2 regions of the Paenibacillus sp. FSL R7-269 genome follow, and region 1 is predicted to be linked to the other one. Evidence: predicted binding sites of a transcription regulator. Region 1 holds the regulator's gene; the other holds the start of a gene.
The links. The regulator CtsR, encoded in region 1, represses protease genes until heat stress. The targets are predictions, from matches to a motif close to ATGGTCAATAAAGGTCAAACA.
Positions count from the first base shown of each region.

Region 1 (8,374 bases):
AAAATCGCAGTTAATGGAGAAGCCGCCATCGACAACCTCCATGACTTCCGGACTATATCCGACAACAATCAGTGCCCCGGTCTTCGCGCGAAGCACATTCTCCAGTCCTTCCCGGAAGGGTGTTCCAGGTGCAGCCATTCTAAGCAGATCATTCATATTATCTAATGGATTATATTCTTTCATGTCCCTGTGCCCCCTAATCTAACGCAACCGCTAGTGCCTGTGCTACTGTGCTGACGCCTATAATCTGGATATCCTGCGGATGCTTCCAGCCCTTCAGACTCTTCTCGGGCATAATGACCCGCCGGAAGCCAAGCTTGGCCGCCTCTTTCACCCGCATCTCTGCGCGTGATACCCCTCTCACTTCACCGGTAAGCCCTACCTCCCCGAAGAACACATCATACGGCTTGGTCGGAAAATCACGGAAGCTGGAGGCAATGCTGATGGCGACAGCCAAATCCACCGCCGGCTCATCCAGCTTCACCCCTCCCGCAACGTTGAGGTAAGCGTCCTGATTCTGCAGGAACATGCCCATCCGCTTCTCCAGTACAGCAATGATCAGCGCCATCCGTTGATGATCCATCCCTGTGCACATTCTGCGGGGCGAAGGGAAATGTGTCGAAGCTACCAGCGCCTGCAGTTCAACAAGAACAGGTCTTGTGCCCTCCATGCTGGCTACCACCGCAGAACCGGCCACTCCAAGCGGGCGCTCGGACAGGAACAGCTCCGACGGGTTCTCCACCTCGGTCAGCCCGATTTCACCCATTTCAAAGATCCCGATCTCATTCGTGGAGCCGAAGCGGTTCTTCACCGCACGCAGCAGACGGTACGTATGATGGCGTTCCCCTTCAAAATAAAGGACACAGTCCACCATATGCTCTAACATACGAGGGCCGGCAATAGCGCCTTCCTTGGTTACATGCCCTACAAGCACCGTGGCGATTCCCCGGATCTTCGCAATCCGCATGAATCTTGTCGTACATTCCCGCACCTGTGCTACACTGCCCGGCGCACTGGTTACTTCCGGCATAAATACAGTCTGGATCGAGTCAATGACCAGAAATTGAGGCTGAATCTGCTCAATGGCTTCCTCAATGCTCTCCATGTTCGTCTCACATAGAACGTACAATTCCGCAGAGAGCGCTCCGAGTCGGTCGGCCCGCAGCTTGGTCTGCCGCACAGATTCTTCCCCCGAAATATACAGCACGCGCAGCCCTTGTGTAGTCAAGGCATGCGAGGTCTGCAGCAGCAGTGTCGATTTCCCGATTCCGGGGTCGCCTCCAACCAGCACCAGCGAGCCGGGTACAATTCCGCCGCCAAGCACGCGGTTAAGCTCCCCGATGCCCGTCAGAATACGCGGCTCCTTGTCACTTTCTATATTTATGATCGATTGCGCCTTTTCTTTACTCTGAAAAATAGGTGCATTCATGCCTTGTGTTTTGACGACGCTTTCCGTTTCCTCTACCATCGAGTTCCATTCCTGGCACCCCGGGCACTTCCCGAACCACTTTGGTGATTCGTAGCCGCATTCGGTACAGAAAAATTTTGTTTTAGGTTTAGCCATGTGCACTCCTTACCGTCCGAACTTGCTAAAATTGCGGATATTTTACTCTTATTCAAAGTTTACCATTTCTGCACACTGAACGGAAGGACACTTAAGATCTAGTTTTAATTTGCGTCTTCTTTTAGGCATGCCTGAGGGTCGGAAACAAATAAAGCTCCCGCCCCTCTATACGGAGGAGCGGGAGCTTTGTTTCATTTTCTGGAACAATTATTCAGTTTCGACTGTTTTCTCCAGGGAGACCTCGGCCGGCGCCTCAATGGTGGTTACGACCAGTTCGCCGTTCACCTCATCAATGTTCAGGGAATCGCCCTTCTTGATGTTTCCTTTGAGCAGCTCTTCGGAGAGGCGGTCTTCGATATGCTTCTGAATCGCCCGGCGGAGCGGACGGGCACCGAAGGCCGGATCATAACCCTCTTTGGCCAGGAACGCTTTGGCTCCGTCGGTAAGCAGGAAGTCTACATCATGCTCACGCAGACGCTTGCGCAATTCGTCGGACATCAATGTAACGATCTCTGCGATATGCTTCTCCTCCAGAGAGTGGAAGACGATGATCTCATCGATCCGGTTCAGGAACTCAGGCCGGAAGCTCTTCTTCAGCTCTTCCATAACCTTGCCCTTCATATTGGTATAATCGGCGCCTGCATCTTGAACAGCCGTGAATCCAAGCGTCGAATTCTTCTTGATTGCCTGTGCCCCGACATTGGAGGTCAGGATAATCAGGGTATTGCGGAAATCGACCACGCGACCTTTGGAATCGGTCAGACGGCCGTCTTCCAGCACCTGCAGCAGAATGTTAAACACTTCAGGGTGGGCCTTCTCGATCTCATCCAGCAGGACAACCGAATAAGGCTTGCGGCGCACCTTCTCTGTCAATTGTCCGCCTTCTTCATACCCAACATACCCTGGAGGCGCTCCGACCAGACGGGAGGTGGAATGCTTCTCCATGTACTCCGACATGTCGATGCGGATGACCGCATTCTCATCACCGAACATCGCTTCGGCAAGCGCACGCGCCAGCTCTGTCTTACCAACCCCGGTAGGTCCGAGGAAGATGAAGGAGCCCATCGGACGTTTCGGGTCCTTCAGGCCCGCACGCGCCCGGCGTAGAGCCCGGCTGACTGCCTTAACGGCCTCATCCTGGCCGATTACACGTTCATGCAGCAGAGCTTCCATATTCAGCAGACGGTCCGTTTCTTCTTCCTTCAGCTTACTGACCGGAATGCCGGTCCAGCTGGCAACCACCTGTGCGATATCCTCAGGTGTAACCTGGGAATCGGTGCGGCCCTGCTTTTCTTTCCACTGATTCTTCGTAGTATCCAGCTCTTCACGAATCTTCTGCTCGGTATCGCGCAGTGCAGCAGCCTTCTCGAACTCCTGGCTCTGAACTGCGGAATCCTTCTCCTTGCGGATATCATCCAGACGCATTTCGAGTTCCTTCAGATTCGGCGGAATGGTGTAAGAATTCAGTCTTACCTTGGAGCCCGCTTCATCAATCAGGTCAATGGCCTTGTCCGGCAGGAACCGGTCTGGAATATAGCGGTCCGACAGCTTGACAGCTTCCACAATGGCTTCATCCGTAATCTTCACCCGGTGATGTGCTTCATAGCGGTCACGCAGGCCGAAGAGGATCTGAACAGCTTCTGCAGGCGAAGGCTGATCCACCGTAATCGGCTGGAAGCGGCGTTCCAGGGCAGCGTCTTTCTCGATATATTTGCGATATTCATCAAGCGTAGTGGCACCGATGCATTGCAGCTCACCACGGGCCAGGGCAGGTTTCAGGATGTTGGAAGCATCAATTGCGCCTTCTGCACCACCCGCTCCGATCAGCGTATGCAATTCATCGATGAAGAGCACGATATTGCCTGCTTGGCGAATCTCATCCATAATTTTTTTGAGGCGGTCTTCGAACTCACCGCGATATTTCGTACCGGCCACTACAGAACCCATATCGAGGGTCATGACACGCTTGTCGCGCAGCGTCTCCGGAATTTCATTGTTGATAATCTTTTGAGCCAGACCTTCGGCAATCGCCGTTTTACCGACCCCAGGCTCACCGATCAATACCGGATTATTCTTGGTGCGGCGGCTCAGCACTTGAATGACACGCTCAATTTCCTTGCTGCGGCCGATCACAGGATCGAGGTTACCGTCCTTGGCATAAGCTGTCAGATCGCGGGCCAGGCCGTCCAATGTTGGCGTGCTGACGTTAGCCGGAGCTCCGCTGTGACTGGAGGTTGCTTCATTGCTCCCCAGGAGCTGCAATACCTGCTGGCGGGCCTTGTTCAGGCTAATGCCGAGATTGTTCAGCACACGGGCTGCTACGCCCTCTCCCTCGCGGATCAGACCGAGCAGGATATGCTCTGTTCCCACATACGTATGACCCAGCTTGCGGGCTTCGTCCATAGACAGCTCGATTACCTTCTTGGCACGAGGAGTATAAGCGATGTTGGTCGGTTGTTCCTGACCTCTGCCAATCAGCGTTTCTACTTCATCCTGTATCTTCTCCAGACCCAGACCAAGTCCGATCAATGCCTTAGCGGCAATGCCGTCTCCTTCACGAATCAGTCCGAGTAAAATATGCTCTGTCCCAATGTTGTTGTGTCCCAAACGTACGGCTTCTTCCTGCGCCAGCGCCAGCACCTTTTGTGCGCGTTCCGTAAATCTTCCAAACATCATATCTCCTGCACCTCCACGGATAATAAATATCTATAATTAATGTTGTGATCCCAGTGTCTCCCGGAGCAGCTTTGCCCGGTACATATCGCGTTCAGTAGGCGACAGCTCGTCACCGAACAGCTTTTGCAGAAAGCCCGGCTGAGTCTTGACATTCAGCTCATTGAGCACTGAAATCGAAGGCCCTTCCAGAATCCCCAGATCTACACCAAGCCGCAGATCGGAGAGCCGCTGTGCCGATTCTTTCAGTTCCATCACAGCAGCATAGGCCAGTATTCCGTAGGAGCGCTTGATACGGTCAGTAATCCGCAATGCGGAATCCGCCAGCAGGCGATCACGCGCATTCCGCTCATGCTCTATAATCTGGGTGACTACGCTGTGAAGATTCTCAATAATCTCACTTTCGGTCTGTCCCAGCGTAATCTGGTTCGAGATCTGAAAGATATTCCCTACTGCTTCGCTGCCTTCACCATAAATTCCTCTAACGGTAAGCCCCACCTGATTGACTGCAGATAAAATGCGGTTGATCTGATGAGTCATCACCAAGGCCGGCAGATGGACCATAACCGAAGCTCTTAGCCCAGTTCCCACATTGGTGGGACAGCTTGTTAAATATCCTCTGCGGTCATCGAAGGCGTAATTGACAGCAGCCTCAAAAATATCATCGATGGCGGTCGCCCTCACCCATGCTTCTCTGACCTGCAGCCCAGGGAACAGGCATTGAATGCGGAGATGATCCTCCTCATTAATCATAATGCTGACCGACTCATCCTCATTAAGAATAACTGCCCCGCCTTTGGAGTCATCCGCCAGATTAGGACTGATAAGGTGCTTTTCCACCAGCACTTTTTTGTCCAGCTCACCCAGCTCATCCAGTCTCAGCAGTTCAAAGCTACCGAAATCTGCAGAGGCATCGCCCTGAAATACAGGGGCAAGCTGCTCCAGCACCTCCTCCGACTGCTCTGCCGAAGCAAGTAGCGGGAACGGAAGATGCTCCAGATTACGGGCGATACGCATACGGCTGCTGATGACAATCTCTGAATGACTGCCGCCGCAGCGCATCCATTCACTAAGTGCTTGTTCGGTATACCGGAGACTTGACATGCCTGATCCCCCCTATATATCAAAGACTTTACTCTTGTGGAATTTCTTTTTCAAGCTTGCGGATTCTGTCCCTCAGCTCAGCTGCGGTTTCGAACTCCTCCTGCACAATACTCTGCTGTAATTCCTGCTTCAGCTCATCTATCTGGCGCTTGCACATAATCTGTGCTCCAGCCCGCTTGGGAAGCTTGCCGACATGTGCTGTACTGCCATGCACCCGTCTGAAGAGCGGGTCAAGCGTACTGTCGAAATACTTATAGCAGGAGCTGCAGCCGAACCGTCCCAGCTTGCTGAACTGTGAATAGGTCATACCGCAGTTTTCGCAATGCAGACCTTGCACACTTTGTGCTGCTGCTGATTTTCCCTTGCCCGAGCCCTCCAGGTCCAGGAGACCGGAAAGCAAGCTGTGGATAGAGAAGCCTCCCGCAGTTCCGGGAATCAGTTCACCCTTCTCCCGCGCACAGCTTTCGCAAATATGAAATTCCGTCTTCTCCCCGTTCACGATCTTCGTGAAGTGGAGTGTAGCCGGTTTGACGCCGCATTCCTGGCATAGCATGAGCGGTGTCCCTCCTTACCATTTGACAAATTATTTGCCCAATAAAGAGATTAGCATAGCCTTCATAAGCTTGGCACGAATCTCATCCCGGTACGGCAGATTAACCGTCAGGCATTCCCGGGAAACCGCAGACCGCATTAGACACGCTTCACGTTTGGAGAGGAATCGGGCCTCCTCCAGCTGATAAATCAGCCCTTCGGCAGAATTCTGATCCATATCATTCCCTATCGTGGAGTTCAGATGTGCGTATAGGGCCACATTCTGTGGCAGCTCATAGCGCTGAATCCGGATATATCCGCCGCCTCCGCGTTTGCTCTCCACCACATATCCCTTTTCCAATGTGAACCGTGTGCTGATGACGTAATTGATCTGTGACGGGACACAGGAGAACTGGTCCGCCAGATCATTGCGCTGAATTTCCACCGTACCTTCGGGACTTTCATGCAAAATATTCTTCAGATATTGTTCAATAATATCGGAGATATTACGCATCACTCATCCTCCAGTGTGTAAGCATTGGTTAAATCTGTGCTGCGCCAACGCCTGCCGTCAGAGACATGCTCTTAAGAATTTAACCCTGGCAATGCAATAAGAATCGGCTGCAAAAGCCTCTGCACTGCGCTTTTCTCTAAATGTTACATTCCTGAGAACGATATATCCGGCCTGCGTTGACTTTGACTTTCTTTGACTTTTTCATATTATAACATATTCTCACTGAATTCCAAGGGGTTACTCTTATTTTTTACTTTTTGGCTGTATTGTATTCCGGTTGCCTGCTTAGTTCCATGAATTGAGGCGTTATGTATAGGAAAGCTCCTCCGCTTCCAAGGGAAGGGGAAGAGCTTTTCTCTGTCAGAAAAAATCGAATAATGCCGTCTCGGCCTGCGGAATCAGCGCTTCAAGCCAAGCTGTCGCCTCAGCAGTCCCGGATAATTGTCCGTACTTTGCCGCCTGAAGCGGACGTTTATACCCCATCAGCAGCACAGTAAGCGTGCCGATACTGCATTCCAGGTCAGCCTCTGACCGCTCGCCCTGAATTTGGGTAAGCGTCGCCTCCCCCTGCTCCGACACCGTCCACTGCCACAACCCGTTGTTCCAGGACGCATGCTTATCTTCAATATAAAGCACCCGCTCCCGTTCACCCTCCGGCACATTGAAGCTCATGTTCTCCACAAAAGCCTTGGCATTGACGATACGCGCCATGAAGTATGGATAATTCTCCTGCGCAATCCGCGGATCAGGAAGGAGAAAGGGCAGAATATCGTCAGCAGGCACCAGCTTCAGCTGTGCAGCCGTAATCATGGAATCATGATTGGCAAGGAAGGTCCACAAGCCCTGGCGGGCAAGCTCGTTCCCATAGATGAACTCATCTATGACCAGCTCCTGCTGCACTATCTTATACAGCACATAACCTTCCGGGTCACCCTGCTCAGAATAAAACACACAGGAATGTGTATCGTCATCAAGCACACTTTCCTTCCACCAGGTCTCACTGCGCTGGAGAGTACCGTTATACCTCATGGCGAATTGGTCGTACAACTGCCGGAATACTGCAAGATCAGAGGTATCGCGCTTCACGCTGCCCTTAATCTCTGTCTTATGCGGGAACTTCCCTACCGGAAGAGTGTACTTCTTATATTCACAATAGATCTCCCAGCCGAATTTACGGTAAAAGGGAATCAGGAACGGATGCAAAAAGGACAATGTCTGACCGGCTTCGTTCATTGTCTGGAGCGCATGGGTCAGCAGATGGGCAACATACCCCTGCCGGCGCTTCTCCGGCCAAGTAGCTACACCGGCGATGCCCCCCATAGAAACGGGCTTGCCTTGTATATATACCTGTAACGGAAGAAGCGTCAGCTTCGCACCGATGCTGTTCCCTTCAAAAATCGCCCAGGTTTGTTCCGGTTTGAAATTCTCCTTGGCGTGTACTCTATCTTCTGCAGAAACCTTATACTTAAAAGCATATTCGGACAAGCTCAGGCTGTCCTCAAATTCTCCGGCACGTAATTGCCTGATTTCCATTCTGTTCCCCCCGTTACATTCCATAAATTAGCTCCAGATATTTGCTTAATAGAGAGTATAACAAGCCAAGCCGCCAGATGCTAATAAAGGCAAGCCATCAGCTGCAAAAATAATAGTTATCCACAGCTTTTGCACAGCAAAGCAAAAAACCGGAAAGAGTTACTTTCCGGCTTAAAAGAGTTATCCACGATTACATTTTATCTATCCACAATATTCACTTTTTATCCACAAAATCGGTGTATTACTTATGTTTTCGCTTGACTCATCCACAATATTATGCGTGATGTCCCCATAATCCGGGCATCATTCTGTTCCTGTAAAGGTATCCACATGTGCGCAACTTTTCTGTACTTACTGAAATCTATCCACAGCTTTTCCACAGCCCTGCCTGCACGCAAAAAAACCACTGTCGATTGCTCAACAATGGCTCATTCGCTTGGCAACGTCCTACTCTC
Region 1 covers NZ_ASPS01000013.1:67-8,440, reverse strand. Annotated here, with positions in the region: gene disA (DNA integrity scanning diadenylate cyclase DisA) at 1-183, opposite strand, end outside; gene radA (DNA repair protein RadA) at 197-1,564, opposite strand; gene clpC (ATP-dependent protease ATP-binding subunit ClpC) at 1,772-4,240, opposite strand; gene C162_RS05735 (protein arginine kinase) at 4,277-5,341, opposite strand; gene C162_RS05730 (UvrB/UvrC motif-containing protein) at 5,370-5,894, opposite strand; gene C162_RS05725 (CtsR family transcriptional regulator) at 5,925-6,386, opposite strand; gene C162_RS05720 (GNAT family N-acetyltransferase) at 6,747-7,919, opposite strand; partial or broken rRNA gene rrf (5S ribosomal RNA) at 8,354-8,374, opposite strand, start outside.

Region 2 (8,374 bases), on a different contig from region 1:
GTGCTGCACCGTCAAGTTTGCCCTTCAGTTCTGGAATAACCAGGCCGATGGCTTTAGCAGCACCGGTAGTGTTAGGGATGATGTTCTCAGCAGCAGCGCGGGCGCGTCTGAAGTCGCCTTTTGCGTGTGGAGCATCAAGAGTATTCTGGTCACCTGTGTAAGCGTGGATAGTAGTCATCAGACCTTCGATGATACCGAACTTGTCGTTCAGGACTTTGGCCATAGGAGCCAGGCAGTTCGTTGTGCAAGATGCACCGGAGATTACTGTTTCGGAACCGTCAAGGATGTCATCGTTAACGTTGTACACAACAGTTTTCATGTCGCCTGTAGCAGGAGCGGAAATAACTACTTTCTTAGCTCCGCCTTTCAGGTGCTTCTCAGCGGCTTCTTTAGTTGTGAAGAAACCAGTACATTCCAGAACGATATCAACGCCAAGCTCTCCCCAAGGAAGTTCTTCAGGGTTGCGGTTCGCCAGAACCTTAACATCTTTACCGTTAACTTTGAAGAAGCCGTCATGCACTTCAACATCGCCTTGGAATTTACCTTGAGTTGTATCATATTTAAGCAAATGAGCAAGCATCTTAGCGTCAGTCAAGTCATTGATTGCTACCACTTCGATACCTTCTACATTTTGAATACGGCGGAATGCAAGGCGTCCAATACGTCCAAAACCGTTAATACCAACTTTTACACTCATTGAATAGTTCCTCCTAGAGTTCGTTTTATTTATTCAAGACAGGCCGTGAGGCTCGTCAAGACAACAATGTTAAGTATAATGCATAAACCCTTTGCGCGCGCCCCATTTAATGGAATCTATAGGACCTTTTGTAGCTGTGTGTCGATTTCCTTGCCAATTTCGACAGCCGCCGCCTCGTCGATGACGAGAATATCCTCTTGCCCGAACCGCAGCATCGCATGAATAGCCTTCGCCTTGCGTTTGCCTCCGGCAATGCCGATAACGACTTCGGTTCGGATAATGTCTTCCAGGCGCAGCCCCATGGTCAGCATAGTGTGAACCACTTCGCCGTCCTCATTGAAATAGTATCCGAAGGACTCGGCTACAGCACCCTCGCCCTGAATCTCTGAGATTGTCCCGGAGTCCAGCTTGCGGCGGTGGGTCATTTCAATGGCATCACCTATTCCATGTACAATAATACGCGATCTGCGGATAATTTGTACAATCTCTCCAATATTAGAGTCCTGCGCAAGCGACTGATAGGCGTCTCCGCTAAGCAGATCGGGCACATGCAGCAGACGGTAATTGGCGCCAATCCGTTTGGCCATGGTTGAAGCTATGGTGTTGGCCTGTATCTCCATGCTCTCTCCCAGTCCTCCGCGCGCCGGAACAACCCAGGCGTTCTTATAGGAAAGGGATAGCGGCGGGGTCAGCTGATCGGCCATCTCGGCCAGGGTTGATCCGCCTGTGACGGCAATCGTGTCGTCACTGCGCAGTACGCTGAGCAGTGCCTTGGAGCCTGCGCGCCCCAGTTCACGCTTGGTGAAGGGCGATGTCTCACAATCGCCAGGCACCACAATGACTTTGGTGAGACCGTACGTAGTACGAATTTTCTCTTCCAGATCATCCAGGCCGAATAGGCTCTTGGCGATCGGCTCCAGCAGGTCAAGCAGTCCGCGACCGGCATCGCTAATGCGCATACCGACGCTCTCGATCTCAATGAGCCCCTGCGATTTCAGAAGATCCGTCTCGGCGCGCAGCACCCGCTCAGTCATATCAAGCGATGCGGCTAACGTCCTGCGCCCAATAATATCTGACAGCATGATCTGATGTAGAATCGTATACCGTCTCTTAAGGGTTTCCATGAGATCAGGCAGAAGCTGCTTTTGGATTTCCAATAAATTACGCATGCTTTCACTCCTGCAACTTCGTCTTTCTCTTATCCCTTGTTCGTGGTCTCAAAATGTCCCGGGTTAACTTTTTAAGTCCCACCCATATTCTACCCAAAACTGACGCCGAGTGCAAGTGTTCCGAGACTATAATTCTCAGCCCGCTTTCATCTTATACATGGGCTTGTCCGGCGCACAGCAGGCAGGAGGCGTATCTCCGGCTCTCTTAATGAAAACGGACAAAACTATTTTTAAGCAGCATGCTTAATACACATTGCTTTTATCCGAGATGTGTATTATAATAATTTCTGTTGCGCCCGTGGTCCAATGGATATGACGTAGGCCTCCGAAGCCTGAGATCCAAGTTCGATTCTTGGCGGGCGCGCCATTATTTTCAAGCTTGTACATAATTTAGTGCCGGATATATTATTTTTAACCAATGAGCCGCTTGAGGGCTCTTTTTTTTGAAAGTAAGTTTGACTTTCTTTGACTTTTTGTTTGAATTTGTTTATCATGTGGTTATTACGGTAACAGTAAACAATGAACACATTCGAAGCACCAATTTCAAGGAGGTTTTCCACGTGAGTTATATTCCTATGGTAGTAGAACAGAGCAACCGCGGTGAGCGCGCTTATGACATCTATTCCCGCCTGCTGAAGGACCGCATCATTTTCCTTGGAACGGAGGTTAATGACGTGGTAGCCAATTCCATCATCGCACAAATGCTCTTCCTGGCTGCCGAGGACCCGGATAAGGATATTCACCTGTATGTGAACAGCCCAGGCGGTTCCATCACAGCGGGTATGGCAATCTTTGATACAATGCAATACATTAAGCCGGATGTATCTACCATCTGTGTAGGTATGGCCGCTTCTATGGGAGCATTCCTGCTGAACGCCGGTGCCAAGGGCAAGCGTTTCGCCCTGCCGAACAGCGAGATCATGATTCACCAGCCGCTAGGCGGTGCCCAGGGCCAGGCTTCGGATATCGAGATCCGCGCCCGCCGCATCATCAAGCTGCGTGAGAAGCTGAACCGCATCCTGTCCGAGCGTACAGGCCAGCCGCTGGAGAAGATCGAGAAGGATACCGACCGCGATTACTTCATGAGTGCTGCAGACGCTGCCGAATATGGTATCGTGGACAAGGTAATTGAGAAGACTTTGCCGACAGGCGTATAAGTAATCTATCCCAATGAATACACCAAGAGGCTGTAACAGACCGGTCCGGTCATGTTACAGCCTCTTTCTTCATGCCTACCTTAAGCCCCCGTACCCCAGGGCATCCAGCTTGCCTGCGATTACGCGGTAGCCTCTGCCGTTCGGGTGGATATGGTCCAGGAACAGCAGCCCCCGCTCATTACCGGCAAATTCATGATATATCGAAGCAAAACCTACATTATTACTGCTATAGCCTGCGGCATAGCGGTTGAACTCCCGCACCCACTCTGTTGCTTCATCCACCTGGGGATATGGGTTATAGAGGCCTACCAATCGGATGATATAGGGGCTACGCGTACCAGCCTTGAGCTGTGTAAGGGTGCCCATGATGTCGCTGTAATTGTGCTTGCAATCCCGGAGCGCCTGCTGAAGCAAGCCCTGGAATTCACCGGGCCTGGGCCCCGCTGCCCGGGCTGCCTTAATCAAGTCATTGCCGCCAATGGACATCGTAATGATCTGCGCATCCTTCACTGCTGCCCGGTAGACATTAGAGGTCCTCAGCCGTTGCTTCAGCCCCCCGGTGGTCAGACCGTTGACGCCAAGATTCGCCGGCGCCACTGGCGTGCCCAGCCTCCCTTCTGCCATCCGACGATAGATGGGGACAAACCCGTTCCCGGGCAGCGCCCCGAAGCCGGTTGTGAGTGAATCTCCGATAGCCGTATACGCATAGACCATAACCTTACCTCCCCGTTATAAGCTGCTTGCCTTCTATAGCTTATGACTATCCGGGTAAAGTGGTAACGGCAGGGCAGGCTGATTAGGCACTGCACATGGAGAATGCCCCTGCGTCTCCCGGAGGAGACACAAGAGCATTCTTATGAAGATCTATTATTTCAGCGCTGTGAACGGACTGCTACCGTCAGGCAGAAGTTCCTTGAAGCTGAAGTCGAATTCCGGGAAGCCTGCAGCATAGACGGTATATTCATACAACTGGAAGAAGAGCACCGCTTTTCCATCTTTTAAATAGAAATACTTCTCGGTATTCAGGCCGGTGAACCCGCCCAGATAGCCTCCATGAGCCTTGAGCTCAGTAGTCAACTTGCTGTTAAGCTGCTTCTTGTAATTGGGGTTGGCCCCGAACAGGTCGCCCAGCAGCAGGCGTTTGCCGTCTTTGAGCGAGAAGGTGAAGGCATTGCGGTACGTCATCCCGTGAGCACCGCCGGTATATTCGTACTGATTAGTCACCAGACTAAGTACGCCATCCTGATTGTAGGTGACTACATAGCCGCCTTCAAATTCATACGGCTGTTCATCCTTCTGGCGCTTGGAAATTACATCCTCAGATTCGGCTGCGAATTTCAGAACGGTCTGCTTAATCGTATCATTGATTGCCTTCTCAGCCTCTGCACTTGCCAGACCGCTGACCTGCGGATAATCCAGCCGGACAGGCGCATCCTTATGATCCTTCACATAGCTCACAGTCTTGATAGTTATCGCATTCTGCGTTCTTTTCGTCAGATTCAGCTGTCCTGCTGCCGCGTTCCAGTCCACCTTATAGCCCAGGTAATCGTTAATGAGCTGAGACGGGACGTACAGCCGGTTGTTCTGTTGTTTGACGTCATATTCATTGATGTAATAATTGTTCACCTTAATAGCGATTCCATATTCTGAAAGTACCAGCTTCGTTTGCGCAGCACCGGTACCGATCGTGTAGGTCTTCCCTGCTTTATCATAAGATAGCGGCATCCCCAGCGCATCGCGCAGGAAGGTTACCGGCACCCATACCTTTCCTTCCTGGAGCAGGCCCGTTAGGGCTGTGCTTTTACCGTTTACCTTGAGCACTACAGAGGAGGATTTGGCTTTGGCCTGAACGGTTGCCGGAGCGGCCTCCGTAATATCTGCATTGAGGATTCCTGTTCCGCCCAGCAGAATTCCTGCTGCGAGCATTCCTGCACCCCATCTGCGGATGTATTTCTTAGAGTTCGTACTCATTGTTATTTCCCCTTCCACCTAGTGGTATGATTAGTCATGATGTGTGTTCCTCAGTATCACTGTTCCTATTATAGTTAAAGAATACGCGGGGATTGTTACAATCCGCTTTACAGTTTCTTAAGGTTTGCCATGATTATCTAAAGATCCTGTTACCTCAATTTAAACAAATTGAGAGCTTTCGATAGCGCATATGTGCATATATATACATTCATATAATTATATAAAAGCGCCTGCCCCGCTATAACAGCAGAGCAAGCGCCTCTTGCGAAACGTTTATTTCAGTTCATATGTTACATTCAATTGGGTAGTGACCTTGACCTGCCCGGGTTCAACGGAGCTTCCGGCAGCAGAATCCATTGCCATCTTTTGCGCTGCTTCAGCGTAGACCACCGGGTTATTCCCGTCATCACTCTGAACGACTGTGACTACCTGGCCCAGTCCGCGTTTGGCTGCTTTGGCAATAGCCGCTGCTTTGACATCTGCATTCTGCATAGCCTTCTCGATTACCTGTGCTTCAAAAGCCGATGGATCTTCAATGGCAAACCGCACATTGCCGATGTTGTTCGCTCCAGCCGCCGAGGCAGCGTCCAGCAATTGTCCAACCTTTGTCAGATCCCGGTAAGCGACCTCCAGGGTATGCTGGGCGTTATAGCCTTTTACCTTCTGGCCGTCTTTCTCGCTGTAAGTGTAGTTAGGCTGTACGTAGAACTGGGTGCTCTGAATGTCCTTGTCCGCAATGCCCCAAGTGGTCTTGAACAAGGCGGTCAGCTTGGAGACCTTCGCGGCTGTGCCCTTCTGTGCTTCCTGCGCGGTTTCGGCAGTTGTCGTTACCCCGATGGAGAGATACGCGATATCCGGTTTGATCGACAGCTCGCCTTTGCCCACCACGTTCACAATATTCTTCTGCACCTCATCAGCGTAAGCCTTTTCAGGACCCTTTAGCACTCCGCTCAACCCCATTCCTCCAATCATCAAGCTCCCTGCCAGCAATACTGCTCCAATCGATTTACCCCATTTTCTCATGCTTGCCATCCCCTTTCGATTCGTTTAAGTGTTAGTACCCTCTAGACGGGACAGCATGGTAAAAGTTGCATGAGCAATGTACGATATTTTTTTATTTGCTCCCCGTCCCGATCCAGAAGCGGCGGATGACATTTCCGTCCTCCTCTATATATTCGCTATCCTCGATACCGCCATTCCTGCGGATTGTCCGTTCCGATGCGGTGTTGACGGCGTCACAGACCACGAGTGCCTGCTCAATACCCAGTTCACCTGCCTTCAGGAGAGCCTGTTTCAGAAGCTCACTTGCATAGCCCTGTCTGCGTGCAGAGGGGACGATGCCATAACCGATATGCCCGCCAGAATGGAGCAGCCTCTCCGTCAGCCGATGCCTGATGTTCACAGCTCCCACTACCCGCTTGTCCGTAGTCACCAGCCAGAAGGTTGAACTACTCACCCACCCGTCCGGGATTTCTGCACCATGGGCATACCCGCGAAGAGCCTGAATCATACCGCCAAAGTCAGCCGGGTCCATCTCTGTTACCCAGGGGACAAATGGCTCACCGCTGGCCTTCCACTCCTTATAAAAGGCTAAATACGACTCTCTGAACATCTCAGCAGGTTCCACTAATGATACTTCATTGCCTTGAATCTGCATTCCTATCCCCCGCCTTATCCAGTATAGCTGATATGAAAAAAAGCCCCTAAGGGGCTTTTGGTAAGACCATGTAGCATTTATTGATTCTCAAGCTCTTCCTTGCTTACCAGACTGGTCAAAGCGGTTACAGCCTGTTCCGCGTCTGCACCATCTGCGCTGATATGAATCTCCGTACCGGAACTGATCGCAAGGCTCATAATGCCCATGATACTCTTGGCGTTCACTTTTTTATCGTCTTTTTCCACGAAAATCTCCGACGAAAACTTATTAGCTTCTTGCACAAACAATGCTGCCGGCCGAGCATGGAGCCCCGTCTTCAACCGAACAACTACCGGGTGCTTTGTCATGAAACGCTTACCCCCTATTTGAGATCTGCCCAAAAATTTCACATTAATTTTATAATATTATATCATTATAACGCATACCGCACTAGAAAAAAAATAATCAGCCGCCGCGGACCTTGTCCGCCAGCTCATCAATTTTGCGCAAACGGTGGTTAACACCCGATTTACTGACCGTCCCGCCCAGCATATCCCCGACTTCCTTGAGGTTAATATCCGGGTGAGCCAATCTGATCTCGGCAACCTCCCGCAGCTTATCCGGCAAACTTTCCAGACCCACCTCGCGCTGCAGCAGCTTGATGTTCTCAATCTGGCGTACCGCCGCACTGATCGTCTTATTCAGATTGGCCGTTTCGCAGTTCACAATCCGGTTGACCGAGTTGCGCATATCGCGCATGATCCGCACATCCTCGAATTTGAACAGCGCCTGATGAGCGCCGATCAGACTGAGGAACTCGATGATCTTCTCGCCTTCCTTGATGTATAGGATGAAGCCTTTTTTGCGTTCTATACAGCGGGCATTCAGGTGAAATTCACCAGCCAGCTCAACGAGCGCCTTGCAGTGCTCCTCATACATGGAAGCGATTTCCAAGTGGTACGAAGAGCCCTCCGGGTTATTGACTGAACCGCCTGCCATGAAGGCTCCGCGCAGATAGGCACGCTTGCAGCAATTCTTGCCGACAATCTCCTCATCAATCCCATCCGTGAAAATAAAACCTTCAGAGACAATCCGCAGATCCTTAAGGATCTCCTGGACCTGGTTCGGAATTCTTACAATATAGACGTTATTCTTCTTCAAACGCATTTTTTTACGCACGAGCAGCTCGATATGGACCTGGTAATATTTCTTAAGCAAAGAATATACCCGCCTTGCAATCGCGGCGTTCTCCGTCGAAATGTCGAGAACCACCTTTTTGCTTGAAAGCTGCACCGAACCGTTCATTCGGATCAGCGCTGACATTTCCGCTTTCTCGCAGCAGGGCGGGCTCTCGACCATCGTCAGCTCTTTTTTGGTAAGGGCCGCAAAAGACAAGGGGCTCACCTCTTTCATTTAACTCTTTCTGTCAATCCAATCCTTCACCAGCTGGAAAATATGGTGACTGAGCTTATCTGTATCATGCCGCAAATAGGTTTTGAATAATACCAGCTTGTCGGCAATCACCTTATACCCGTTGCCATCCACAGCCTCACGGTCAAGCTGCACCGGGCGGGCGCCCTTCTCGGCGTATTTAAGCTGAACCTGCTCCGGGATCTCCCCGTCATTCACGATTACATAATCGAACAGATGCAGCCCGATGTGGTCATATACGGCCTGAAGATGGTCATTAACTGTATAATTATCCGTTTCGCCCGGCTGGGTCATCACATTGCATACAAAAATC
Region 2 covers NZ_ASPS01000001.1:27,533-35,906, reverse strand. Annotated here, with positions in the region: gene gap (type I glyceraldehyde-3-phosphate dehydrogenase) at 1-697, opposite strand, end outside; gene C162_RS00215 (sugar-binding transcriptional regulator) at 814-1,866, opposite strand; tRNA gene C162_RS00210 (tRNA-Arg) at 2,159-2,233, shown strand; gene clpP (ATP-dependent Clp endopeptidase proteolytic subunit ClpP) at 2,427-3,023, shown strand; gene C162_RS00200 (GDSL-type esterase/lipase family protein) at 3,099-3,737, opposite strand; gene C162_RS00195 (PdaC/SigV domain-containing protein) at 3,891-4,994, opposite strand; gene C162_RS00190 (SIMPL domain-containing protein) at 5,268-6,017, opposite strand; gene C162_RS00185 (GNAT family N-acetyltransferase) at 6,109-6,651, opposite strand; gene C162_RS00180 (HPr family phosphocarrier protein) at 6,729-6,998, opposite strand; gene whiA (DNA-binding protein WhiA) at 7,096-8,025, opposite strand; gene C162_RS00170 (gluconeogenesis factor YvcK family protein) at 8,044-8,374, opposite strand, start outside.
Region 2: the regulator CtsR is predicted to act here: its motif matches at 2,319-2,339, upstream of clpP (ATP-dependent Clp endopeptidase proteolytic subunit ClpP).